One region of the Lysinibacillus sp. IITD104 genome, then DNA from elsewhere that is predicted to be linked to it. Evidence: riboswitches for the same ligand, from Rfam matches in the RefSeq annotation. Region 1 holds a riboswitch; each other region holds the start of a gene.
The links. A riboswitch is a leader RNA that binds a small molecule or an ion and turns the genes downstream of it on or off. The one in region 1 is predicted to bind S-adenosylmethionine.

Region 1 (3,179 bases):
TAACAGCTATTTGGCAAGCTAGTGGACAACCTTTGAAGAAATTTTTTAATACCTCAGGTATGAAATATCGTGAGCTTGGCTTAAAGGACAAGTTAGCAGAAATGACGGAGGATGAGCAGCTTGAGCTACTAGCTTCAGATGGTATGTTAATTAAACGTCCCATCGTCACAGATGGAAAAAAAGTTACTTTAGGTTTTAAAGAAGTAGATTTTGAGCAAGCTTGGAAATAACCGTATTAAACCTTGTATTTATAGGAGAAGTATGGCACACTGAAAGTGAATATATTACATATTTATGGAGGGGTTTTTTGCATGAGCACACCTAAAGACTTACGATACTCTGAAGAACATGAATGGGTAAAAGTAGAAGATGGAAAAGTACGTATCGGTATTACTCACTTCGCACAATCTGAATTAGGAGATATCGTATTCGTTGAGCTTCCACAAGTTGGCGACGAAATCAAAACAGATGATCCATTCGGTAGCGTAGAATCAGTAAAAACTGTTTCTGAATTATATGCACCCATCTCAGGTACTGTAGTGGAAGTAAATGCAGATTTAGAAGATAGCCCAGAATTCGTTAATGAATCACCATATGAAAAAGCATGGATGATCGTTGTTGAGCCTGCTGATGCATCAGAAGTTGAGAAACTAATGACAGCAGAGCAATACGAAGAAATGATCGCTGAATAAGACAAGCCATAATCGAAAAACGTCGGCAACTACCGGCGTTTTTTGTTATATAATGACTTATAAGTAGGGATCTCTAAATGGAGGTGGCGTAATGTTCGAGGGAAAATGCTTGATAGTAGAAGGGCGCTCAGATAAGCTACAAATTGAGCCTATTTTGAATGAGAATGTTACAATACTATGTACGAATGGTACAATTGGTGTGCATCAATTAGAAGAACTACTGGATCCCTATGAGGGCTGTGAGCTATTTACTTTTTTTGATGCAGATACTTCAGGCGATAAGCTACGTGCATTAATGGACAGACATTATCCAGAAGCTGAACATCTGCGCACAATGCCAACGTACAAGGAAGTAGAAACAACACCAAGAAAAGTGTTAGCGATGATTTTACTGCGTGCACATTTTTCAATCCATAATGAATATATTTTGTAAGGTTGCGTGAGTAAATGGAAGAATGGTCAACAGAGCAGTGGGAAGCGGCTAAACAGTCGGGAGAGAAAACTGCATTTTATTTATATACACCGATGTGTGGAACGTGTGCAGTGGCATCTAAAATGATGTCCATTATTGAACAATTACTGCCACAGCTACAAATAGGTAAAGCAAATATCAACTTTTTGGAACACATTGCCTATGAGCATCAGATTGAAAGTGTTCCATGTCTACTCATCAGTGATGGCGGAAAAGTGACAAAAAAGATTTATGCCTTTCAATCCGTACCATTTTTATATGAATTGTTAAAAAAATCAATTGACTGAACTTTACTAGCGTGGTAAAGTAACAAATATATTACTAAAACATTAAATATATCGAACTCTTATGAAGAGTGGCGGAGGGAAGTGCCCTATGAAGCCCGGCAACCATCACAATGTGAAAAGGTGCCAAATCACCCAAAGATTTTTCTTTGAAAGATGAGAGAACGGTTTAACGTATCATACGTGACCCCTTCTACTTGTCTGTGAGTGAAGGGGTTTTCTATATGAGAAAAGGAGTATTCGCTATGATCCAGCTTCAAAATATTACAAAGAAATACAAAACAACAAATGGCGAATTAACGGCAGTCAAAGACGTCAACCTTACTATTAATAAAGGTGAAATTTTTGGCATTATCGGCTATAGTGGCGCAGGTAAAAGTACCATGATTCGTTTACTAAACGGTTTAGAGAAACCAACAGCAGGAACAGTAACGGTGAACAATCAGGAATTTTCATCGATAAAAGGACAAAAGCTTAGAGCAGCTAGACAAAAGGTAAGTATGATTTTCCAGCATTTCAATTTACTTTGGTCGAGAACAGTTGCCGAAAATATAGCTTTCCCTTTAGAAATCGCAGGCTTTCCAAAGGCTCAACGTGAAGCACGTGTGAAGGAATTAATAGCCCTTGTAGGCTTAGAAGGGCGCGATAAGGCATATCCATCTCAGCTTTCTGGTGGACAAAAGCAGCGTGTAGGGATTGCACGTGCATTGGCGAATAATCCAGAGGTTTTACTATGTGATGAGGCGACATCAGCACTCGATCCTGAAACAACGGATGCCATTCTTGATTTACTCGTTGATATAAATGAACGCTTAGGCTTAACAATCGTCCTGATTACCCACGAAATGCATGTCATCCGCAAAATTTGTCATCGTGTAGCGGTGATGGAGGCAGGCGAAATTGTGGAACGTGGTGAGGTATTACAAGTCTTCCAAGCACCACAAGCAGCCATTACCAAAAAGTTTGTCTCTCAAATTACAGACACTAAGGAAACACAGGATACGGTAGCACAAATTAAAACAAACTATCCAACTGGACAACTTGTCAAATTAATTTTTGTTGGTGAAAAAACAGAACAGCCTGTCATCTCACATCTTGTGAAACAATTTGATGTAGAAGTAAGTATTGTTCACGGAAATATTTCGCAAACAAAAAATGGTGCATATGGTACATTGATTGTGCAAATTGATGGCACTCAGACAAACGTCACTGAAGCCCTTCGTTATTTAAATACAGTCGAAGTACAAACGGAGGTGATTGCAAATGCTAACTAACCTCTTTCCGAATGTAGACTGGGAAAATATGTGGCAAGCTACGTATGAAACTTTATACATGACAGCTATATCAACGGTTGTGACATTTATTCTAGGGTTAGTCATTGGTATCGTTCTATTTTTAACAAGCCCCAATCAGTTATGGGCAAATAAAATCGTTAACTTTTTAACAGGATCACTCGTTAATATTTTCCGTTCCATTCCATTTATCGTATTAATTATTTTATTAATTCCATTTACGAAGTTTTTACTAGGTACAATTCGAGGTGCCAATGCGGCGTTACCTGCTTTAATTATCGGTGCAGCACCGTTTTATGCTCGTATGGTATTAATTGCGTTACGTGAAATAGATAAAGGTGTTATTGAAGCAGCCCGTTCAATGGGGGCGAAAACTTCTACAATTATTTGGAAAGTATTGGTCCCTGAATCATTACCAGCTTTGATTTCTGGTATCACG
Region 2 (3,179 bases), 3.1 Mb from region 1:
TTAAACACTCCTTTATCATCAGTTTTTTGGAAGAGCAGTTACTGGCTAGGCAACTACTCTTCTATATATTCAAAAGTGGGGGAGCACTTATGAAAACATTTTCCTTTTTAACAATAATTTCCGTACTCTTAACTTATTTCCTAGTATATAGCATGGATTTAATTAAGTCAATAATACATATAAAATTACTTGGTATTATTTTTTATAAGGTTCTGATAATTAACGGATGCTGTAAATAGTTGATGTAGCAACGTTTAACGCATTACCAAATGAGGCAAATCGAATGAGAAAATACGTAAACGCTACACCATTCTTCCCTCTGTTCTAAATCTTAAGCTTCTACAGTTTGTTCACTTGTTGTTGCCTGTGTAATGGCTTGATCTAAATCAGCAATAATATCCTCTACTGCCTCTAAACCGATGGATAAGCGAATGAGCGACTCGGTTACACCAGCTTGAACTAATTCGTCTGCTGATAGCTGCTGATGGGTAGTAGAAGCAGGATGTATAATTAATGACTTAGCATCACCTACATTTGCTACATGTGAAAATAGCTTCACGCTATCAATAAGCTTTCGCCCAGCTTCACGTCCACCTTTGATGCCAAATGTAAGCACTGAACCGAAGCCATTTCTTAAATATTTTTTTGCCAACTCATGTGTCGGGAAATCTTCTAGGCCATTATAATTTACATACTCCACAGATGGGTGGTTTTGTAAATATTCAGCCACTGCCAATGCATTCTCATTGTGTTTAGGGATACGCAAATGAAGCGTTTCTAACCCTTGCAACAAATTAAAGGCAGCATCTGCACTTAATGTTGGGCCAAAATCACGTAATAATTGTACGCGTAGCTTTGTAGCAAAGGCTGCAGAAGCTGTATCAATTCCATAGCGTAACCCATGGTAAGAGGCATCTGGTTCAGTAAAACCTGGGAATCGCCCACTAGTCCAATCAAACTTACCAGCGTCTACAACAACGCCCCCTAAGGTTGTACCATGGCCTCCTATCCATTTAGTTGCTGAATGAACAACAACATCTGCACCATATTCAATAGGTGTAGAACCATAAGGAGAAGCAAACGTGCTGTCAATAATTAGTGGTAGCCCATTATCATGTGCAATCTTAGCTACTGCTTCAATATCTAAAACCTTTAAGCTTGGATTACCATAAACTTCTGCAAAGACAGCTTTTGTTTTATCAGTAATCGCCGCATTGAAATTCTCTGGGTTTGTTTCATCTACAAAAATTGTTTTAATACCATAGTTTGGTAATGTGTTAGCAAATAAATTATACGTACCGCCATATAAAGAACTAGCTGCTACTATCTCATCACCAGCTCCAGCTAGATTTAAAATGGAAAATGCGATAGCCGCTGCACCAGATGAAAGTGCTACTGCTGCTGTTCCACCTTCCAATAAAGCCACACGTTTTTCAAACACATCAACAGTCGGATTGGTAATTCGTGTGTAAATATTCCCTACTTCCTCTAGGGCAAAAAGACGTTGCGCATGAGCAGTGTCTTTAAATACAAAAGCAGTTGAGCGATAGACTGGAACTGTCCGAGAACCCGTCACTGGGTCTGGCTCTTGACCACCATGTAACAGCAATGTTTCTGGTTTAAAATTTGTCATTGTGTACCTCCAAATGGTTATTTTTTTACGATGGTACCGGAGATGAGGAGGATTTTTCTGTAGAAAACAAAAAACCCTCTTCAGCTAAGAAGAGGGTTGCGGTTGCAAGTTTTCCTCCCCTTATCTGCCAGATCCAAGTTAGAATCTGTAGGAATTAGCACCTTAGTAAGCTCATTACTTACTGGTTGCCGGGCATCATAGGGCCTATCCCTCCGCCGCTCTTGATAAGAGTATGAGATTCAATTTCCATCGTTGTTACACAGTATAAACATAGAGTTTTTTTCTGTCAACATGTAAATTTTATTTTTTCCGAAACTTCTGTCTGCTCTTATACGTAATATGAACGCATACACTATTTTAGAAAAAATTTTGAGAGGAGTATTTTTATGGTAAAGGCCGTGATCATTTTTCTTATGATTGGCTATTTAATAGGCTGTATTCACGGCTCTAAAGTGGCTCAATTTTTATCTGGGGTTGATTTAAAAAAAGCTGGCCACGGAAATGCGGGTGCCTCGAATGCTACTCTTTCCCTTGGCTGGAAATATGGCGTTTTAGTAGCCCTCATTGATATCGGCAAAGGCGTTGTCGCTATTATCGGTGCACATTTTTATCTAGCGGATGCCACTCATTTGACACAAGAACAAATATGGCTGCTTACTTACATTATGGCTGCTGGGGTTATTTTAGGTCATAATTTCCCATTCTATATGGGCTTCAACGGCGGGAAAGGAACGGCCTCCATCATTGGCATTTTACTTGCTGTTGATTGGAAAATTGGTTTATTTGCACTTATTTTATTTGTTATTTTATCCTTTGCAACAAATTTTTTAATTGTTGGTGTTCTAGAATTTTATCTCGTTTTTTGTACAGCAACTTATTTATGGATTCCAGGCATTGGCCCAACCATTATAGCTGTCCTTCTTTTTGGCATAGCTATCATCCTGCATATAGAAAATATTAAACGTTTAGTTAATGGGACAGAGCCTAAAGTAACTACTGCTTTTAAGAAAAAGAAATAATATTTTATGGATATTTTTGTATTTTGTATGACCATATATTTTCTCTTTATCTACTAATATTGCTGTAAAAAACATCTATTTTACACAGGTTTTTTTTCTACAATAAAATAGACATATTCTTATCTTAATAAAACATTACGGAGTCCGATGTTATGGATAATAATCGTCATTTTTATCGTAGAAAGGATGAGAAATTATGTCTTCACCAAAACAAGCAGCTACAAAACGTAACTTAAAGCCACTATGGATTGGCTTAGCATTCGCTTTACTAATCATTATTACTTTTTTACCTAATAACGGCGATTTACCTATAGCTGGGCAACGAGCTTTAGCCATCTTAGCTTTTGCAGTCATCCTTTGGGTAACAGAGGCTGTTTCATATCCTGTTAGCTCGGCCATGATCATTGCACTAGTAACTGTTTTACTAGGACTCGCTCCGTCAATGGATGATCCATCTACAGAGCTAGGAACAGCTGGCGCATTAAAATTATCCTTAAGTGGCTTTAGTAATTCTGCCGTTGCTTTAG
Region 3 (3,179 bases), 130 kb from region 1:
CATAGTCCTCCTAAAAAATAATTACACTTTGATTATATCGAAATAAATAGCACATTTTAATTTTATATTTCCATAAAGTTGCGTATTTGATACGATAATACTACATTATAGAAAGAAAAGAGGCGATTTTCATGATTTATCCATTTAAAGATAAAACGCCAAAGATCGATCCGTCTGTTTTCATTGCTGATTACGCAACTGTTACGGGCGACGTAACAATTGGCGCCGAAACAACCATTTGGTTTAATACGGTTATTCGTGGTGATGTTTCCCCAACGATTATCGGTAAACGTGTCAGTATTCAGGATCTTTGCTGTTTACACCAAAGCCCAAAATATCCGCTCATTATTGAAGATGAGGTAACAGTTGGACACCAAGTCACTTTACATAGTTGTACAATTCGCAAAAATGCCTTAATTGGTATGGGATCCATTATTTTAGACGGAGCTGAGATTGGAGAAGGTGCATTTATTGGAGCTGGAAGCCTAGTACCTCCTGGTAAAGTCATTCCTCCAAATAGTTTAGCATTAGGTCGTCCAGCAAAAGTTGTCCGAGAATTAAATGCTGAAGATAAAGAGGATATGGAACGCATCGTACGAGAATACGCAGAAAAAGGTCAATATTATAAATCACTTCAGAAATAAATAACCTACACAAAAAATCAATACTAACGAAAAAATCCCTCGCGTTTTCGTGTACCGAATATGTTCACGAATCCTAGCGAGGTATTTTTGTAAAAAAAACAAAAGGAGCAATGTTGCTCCTTTGTTTATTAATACATTAGAATAATTTTCTAATGACTTCATTACTTTAGTTCAATAGTTTATAAACGTGCTTTTTCTCGTAGTGCGTCGGCTTTATCAATTTGCTCCCATGGTACATTTAAATCTGTACGACCAAAATGTCCATACGCAGCAGTTTGTTTATAAATTGGACGACGAAGATCAAGCATTTTAATAATACCTGCTGGGCGTAAATCGAATAGCTCGCGTACCCATTCAACGATCTCGCTTTCTTTTACTCTACCTGTGCCAAATGTATCGACAGCAATGGAAACAGGCTGAGCAACGCCAATCGCATAGGCAAGTTGTACTTCAGCACGCTCTGCTAAGCCAGCTGCTACGATGTTTTTTGCTACATAACGTGCCGCATATGCTGCTGAGCGGTCTACCTTGGTTGCATCCTTACCTGAGAAGGCACCACCACCGTGACGTGCATAACCACCGTATGTATCAACAATGATTTTACGTCCTGTTAATCCAGCATCGCCTTTTGGTCCACCAATTACGAAACGGCCAGTTGGGTTGATGAAGTATTTAGTGTTAGTATCTAATAATTCACTCGGTACAACGGGTGCAATAACAAATTCTTTTAAATCCGCTTGAATTTGTTCAAGTGTTGCTTCTTCATCATGCTGTGTTGAAATAACAATTGTATCCACGCGAACGGGTACATTATTGTCATCATATTCAATCGTTACCTGCGTTTTACCATCAGGACGTAAATAGGCAAGTTCACCTGATTTACGTACTTCTGTTAAACGGCGTGCTAATTTGTGAGCCAAGCTAATTGGTAATGGCATAAGCTCTGGTGTTTCATTACATGCATAGCCAAACATTAAGCCTTGGTCACCAGCACCGATTGCTTCAATATCAGCATCTGTCATAGAGCCTTCACGTGCCTCTAATGCCTGATCAACACCCTGTGCAATATCAGGTGATTGTTCACCAATCGCCACAAGCACCGCTAAGTTTTCTGCATCGAAGCCATATTTACCACGTGTATAGCCAATTTCTGCTACAGTATCACGAACGATACCTTTAATATCAACATAAGTAGAAGTTGTAATTTCTCCTGCTACTAATACTAATCCTGTTGTTACAGTTGTTTCACATGCTACACGCGCATTTGGATCTTCTGCTAAAATAGCATCTAAAATGGCATCCGAGATTTGGTCACAAATCTTATCTGGATGTCCTTCTGTTACACTCTCTGATGTAAACAGTCGACGGTTTGTCATTTGGTTTTCCTCCTAAATACTCTTACAATAAGTAGTTGTGTATGAATACGGTACTCATTACCCATGTCAAGTCCGCTCCTAAGGATTGAACTCTCAAGCCGTTACTGCTGCTTTTAACACGAGGATTTCGAAAGATCCGTCATTATAATAAGGAAAGAACTACATATACTTACCTTTACATTGATTTTTAACAATAAAAAAATCCTTTTCTCACGTTACTTTACATGAGGAAAGGAATAATGACTGCGTAACCTTTCACTCTTATCGTTCAAGGGATGTTCCCTTGCATCAGGTTGGCACCAGCGCATGTCGTGAAATAGTTCATGCAGGTTGCCGGGTTTCACAGGGCCTGACCCTCCACCAGCTCGGGATAAGAGTATCCGTTCAATTTCATGTTACTCAAAAGGTCGAACGTTGTCAAATATTTTCTTATGTATTACTGTATAGAAAGGAAAGAACCTATTACACAAAAACTTTTCATACTTGGATGATGATGTAAATAGAAGCAAATTAATCCCTACAACATACCTAGCTACTTGTGGTAACATATGTGTGGCTCAATTTTCATGCCTAATTACAGTAGGATTGATGGTATTCTACTCGAAAAACATTATTTTTTGTCAGTTTATTGAAAAGTGGTAAAAACTCTAAAATAATTTCTTAATTAGTATAGATTATTTAAGCAATTGTGTTATACTATTTTTGAAATTAAGAAAAAATCCCTCTAAATCAAGGGAATACTATAAAAAAGGATGGTATTTAATCGATGAATTCAGTAGAAATTGCAAACGAACTGAAGGAATTATTAAACGGCGGTAACATTAATGTTCAACTTTCAGTACCACAATTAGCAGAAAAAGCTACATCTCGTGGTGAAGCAATGTTAACAGTAGATGGCGCAGTTCGTGCAGAAACTGGCAAATACACTGGTCGTTCACCTAAAGATAAATATACGGTAGAAGAAGAAAGCACAAAAGATCAAATTGACTGGGGTAAAGTCAACCAACCAATTTCTTCTGAAGTGTTCGATAACCTATATGTAAAAGTAATAAAATATTTAAAAGAACGTGACGAGTTATTCGTATTCAAAGGCTTTGCAGGTGCTGACAAAGATTCACAATTAAGCATTCAAGTTATTAATGAATACGCATGGCACAAT
Region 4 (3,179 bases), 1.1 Mb from region 1:
TGCAGTAATTAGTAACGCTACATTTTCACCTAACTCTACGTTTCATATTCATTCATTAGACGTTTTTAATTGCGGGGACTATACAACTATCAATAATCCTAATAACGTGTATATGGTTACGTCAGACGTTTTAACAATGCGTGGTGGTAAATACAAGGCAACCTTAGAGTATTGCAACTATTCAATTGTAGAATGGAAAACAGAAAAAGTTTTAATAGGCAAAGATTCTTTAGGTAGACCTGTATATGAAGAACAACAAGTAAAAGTTGGGGAGATACCATGTATTTTACGATATAAAGACATGACGTATACAACCAATGATAGCATTAATCTAACTAAACCTATTTATCAGATTACAGTTAGGGACAGTGACGCAAGCCGTAAAAATTTTAAATTGAATGAAAATACATATGGCGATGTAAAAATTTATGATACAACCTATCGTATTATTGACGTAGATTACAGTAAAAAGGGAATTATCAATATCCGATTAGAAAAACGTTGACAAATGCACGATACCCCAAATTGTTTATTTCGCTTGCTACCTTATCATATTTCACACGCCCATAAAAATAGTTGTTCCCTTATACCTCTTTTATTAGTAATATGTAACTAAAATAGATAATATGGGGTGTTAGATTAAATGTGGCCATTAATATTATTGGTAATTTTAATAATTTTATTTATTATATGGTATATCACAATATTTTCTAAGGGGAAAAATGAAGTTAAAGAGATAGAAAATAATATAAGAATGACGCTTGATGAAGTTGGTATAAAAGATGATGCTTACTGGTCAAGTCGTGATTTATTAGTTGATAGGATGGTACTTTCAATTAATGAAATTACAGAAGAAGTAATCATTGTGAAAATACCTAAATTATCGAAAGAGTACAGGCAACCTGATGTACAAAAAATAAAATTTCAAGAAATTATAGAGGTAAAAGTTATTTCTAACTCTAATACAGTAACGTCAACGTCTAGGGTATCACAGGTAGGCGGTGCATTAGTTGGTGGCGTATTAGCGGGTGGTGTTGGTGCATTAATAGGTGGATTGAGTGGACAAACAAAGTCTAAAGAAACTATTAAGGATATAAAACTTGAAATTGTGGTAAATAATATTTCAAATCCTATTATTGAAGTTCCGTTTTATGAGACAAAAATATCTGAATTAAAATCAGGAACACCGAAGTATGAGCAAATTATCAAAGAAATTAATCTTTGGTATAGGAAGTTTACAGTGATATTACACAAACAATCTACACTAAAATGATTAGGTTGTTTATTTAATAAAATTGATTGATTTTGATATTTATAGGCGTTACTATTAAATGGATAATGTGCTTAATTTTCACTGTTTCAACTTCTTTCCTTTTTGTGGAATAGAAATGAAATGACTACAGTATTTTGCTGTAGTCTTTTTTTCTTTCATGAAATAAATATCCTTTTTTTACTTAAATTAAAAATTTTAACTTAATTTATTTATATACACTTCTTTTTTTCAGAAGTATGAGTTATAATGAAGATTACATAGATTTTATAAGAAGTGGAATAAACAAATAGGCAAATGTAATACTCCCATACTAAAACTAGTTAGATTCATACAATATTTCATAATTACGGCATGTTTACCATAAATTTTAAATGTAGAAACACCACATATAGCAAGCTTAGTGTACATCAAATGAGCAAGGAACATGCACATGAATCACAAAATATTCTATGAATTATTGATATTCTAACTAGTTCGTGTTACAATTCAAGATAATTAAATAATCTTATCAAGAGAAGCTGAGGGATTTGGCCCGATGACGCTTCAGCAACCTCTAACAATTGTTAGAAAGGTGCTAATTCCAGCAAAGGATTTTTTCCTTTGAGAGATAAGAGTGGACGTGAAAAAATCCTTCTCATTCTATCTCGTATGGAATGAGGAGGATTTTTTAATTTCGTTGCATTCTACGCAAGCAAGGTTTGCTAAAAGAGAGTGATTATAGAGAGGGGAAAGCAAGATGCCAATTAATATTCCGAAAAATTTACCAGCTGGAGAACATTTACGTGAGGAAAAAATCTTCGTCATGGAAGAGGATCGTGCGAAAACACAGCAAATCCGTCCATTAAATATATTAATTTTAAATTTAATGCCTGAAAAAGAAAAAACAGAGCTCCAATTACTACGTTTATTAGGAAATACACCATTACAGGTGAATATTACCTTTTTAAATACGGCCACACATGAGTCGAAAAATGTGAGTAAATCCCATTTGCAGCTATTTTACACAACGTTTAACCAGATTCGTCATCGACGCTATGATGGTATGATAATTACTGGTGCGCCAGTAGAGAAAATGGCTTTTGAAGAGGTTAACTATTGGCAGGAAATTTCAGAAATTATGGATTGGTCTAAAAAGAATGTGACATCCGTGCTACATATTTGTTGGGGGGCACAGGCTGCATTGTATCACCATTATGGCATTGGGAAGGTCGAGCTTTCTGCTAAATGCTCAGGCGTCTACTCCCATGTGATTACAGATTTAACAGTGGATTTGGTACGAGGCTTTAGTGATTTATTTACTGCGCCGCACTCTCGCTATACATCTGTTTCGATTGACGAGGTTCGCAATCATCCCGATCTACGACTATTATCTTACTCAGAGGATGCAGGGGTATTTATTGTACAATCAAAAGATAATAAAAATATTATGATTACGGGGCATCTAGAGTATGATGCGACAACACTAGCCGATGAATACAGTCGCGATGTGGCGAAGGGCATAGATATCGCCGTTCCTGTAAACTACTTCCCGAATGACGATCCAACACAAGTGCCGATGAATACATGGCGTGCCCATACCCATTTATTATTCTCTAACTGGTTGAACTACTATGTTTACCAAGAAACACCATATGAATGGGATTTTGTAGATGAAATCGAATATCATATTTAATTAATAAAAAGTCTAATTTCTTTTCTAGCGTAGAAGAAATTAGACTTTTTGATTGTCATTTTTTGTTTCCTGCTGAGGTGTTTCATTATTTTGAGCCTTGGACTTGCGGTTTCGAATGACTGCTACAATCAGCAAAAGTATAGGTAATAAAATGGTGAAAATAAAGGAAAAGATTGGCCAAATTTCATTATTATAATTAGTGGAATGCACAATATCTGGATGTACTATTTGGGA

Region 2: linked by a shared signal. The riboswitch ahead of V1L66_RS20755 (O-acetylhomoserine aminocarboxypropyltransferase/cysteine synthase family protein) and the one ahead of V1L66_RS05420 (methionine ABC transporter ATP-binding protein) in region 1 are both predicted to bind S-adenosylmethionine.
Region 3: linked by a shared signal. The riboswitch ahead of metK (methionine adenosyltransferase) and the one ahead of V1L66_RS05420 (methionine ABC transporter ATP-binding protein) in region 1 are both predicted to bind S-adenosylmethionine.
Region 4: linked by a shared signal. The riboswitch ahead of metA (homoserine O-succinyltransferase) and the one ahead of V1L66_RS05420 (methionine ABC transporter ATP-binding protein) in region 1 are both predicted to bind S-adenosylmethionine.

Annotation. Positions count from the first base shown of each region.
Region 1 covers NZ_JBAHYH020000001.1:1,055,746-1,058,924, forward strand. The annotation lists gene V1L66_RS05400 (arsenate reductase family protein) at 1-230, shown strand, start outside; gene gcvH (glycine cleavage system protein GcvH) at 312-692, shown strand; gene V1L66_RS05410 (hypothetical protein) at 784-1,125, shown strand; gene V1L66_RS05415 (thioredoxin family protein) at 1,140-1,451, shown strand; SAM riboswitch class I at 1,508-1,611, shown strand; gene V1L66_RS05420 (methionine ABC transporter ATP-binding protein) at 1,694-2,722, shown strand; gene V1L66_RS05425 (methionine ABC transporter permease) at 2,712-3,179, shown strand, end outside.
Region 2 covers NZ_JBAHYH020000001.1:4,126,803-4,129,981, forward strand. The annotation lists gene V1L66_RS20755 (O-acetylhomoserine aminocarboxypropyltransferase/cysteine synthase family protein) at 332-1,633, opposite strand; SAM riboswitch class I at 1,751-1,864, opposite strand; gene V1L66_RS20760 (glycerol-3-phosphate acyltransferase) at 2,020-2,652, shown strand; gene V1L66_RS20765 (DASS family sodium-coupled anion symporter) at 2,849-3,179, shown strand, end outside.
Region 3 covers NZ_JBAHYH020000001.1:1,183,556-1,186,734, reverse strand. The annotation lists gene V1L66_RS06115 (gamma carbonic anhydrase family protein) at 132-644, shown strand; gene metK (methionine adenosyltransferase) at 824-2,020, opposite strand; SAM riboswitch class I at 2,279-2,397, opposite strand; gene pckA (phosphoenolpyruvate carboxykinase (ATP)) at 2,787-3,179, shown strand, end outside.
Region 4 covers NZ_JBAHYH020000001.1:2,186,398-2,189,576, forward strand. The annotation lists gene V1L66_RS11105 (hypothetical protein) at 1-505, shown strand, start outside; gene V1L66_RS11110 (hypothetical protein) at 644-1,273, shown strand; SAM riboswitch class I at 1,776-1,887, shown strand; gene metA (homoserine O-succinyltransferase) at 2,010-2,945, shown strand; gene V1L66_RS11120 (endospore germination permease) at 2,985-3,179, opposite strand, start outside.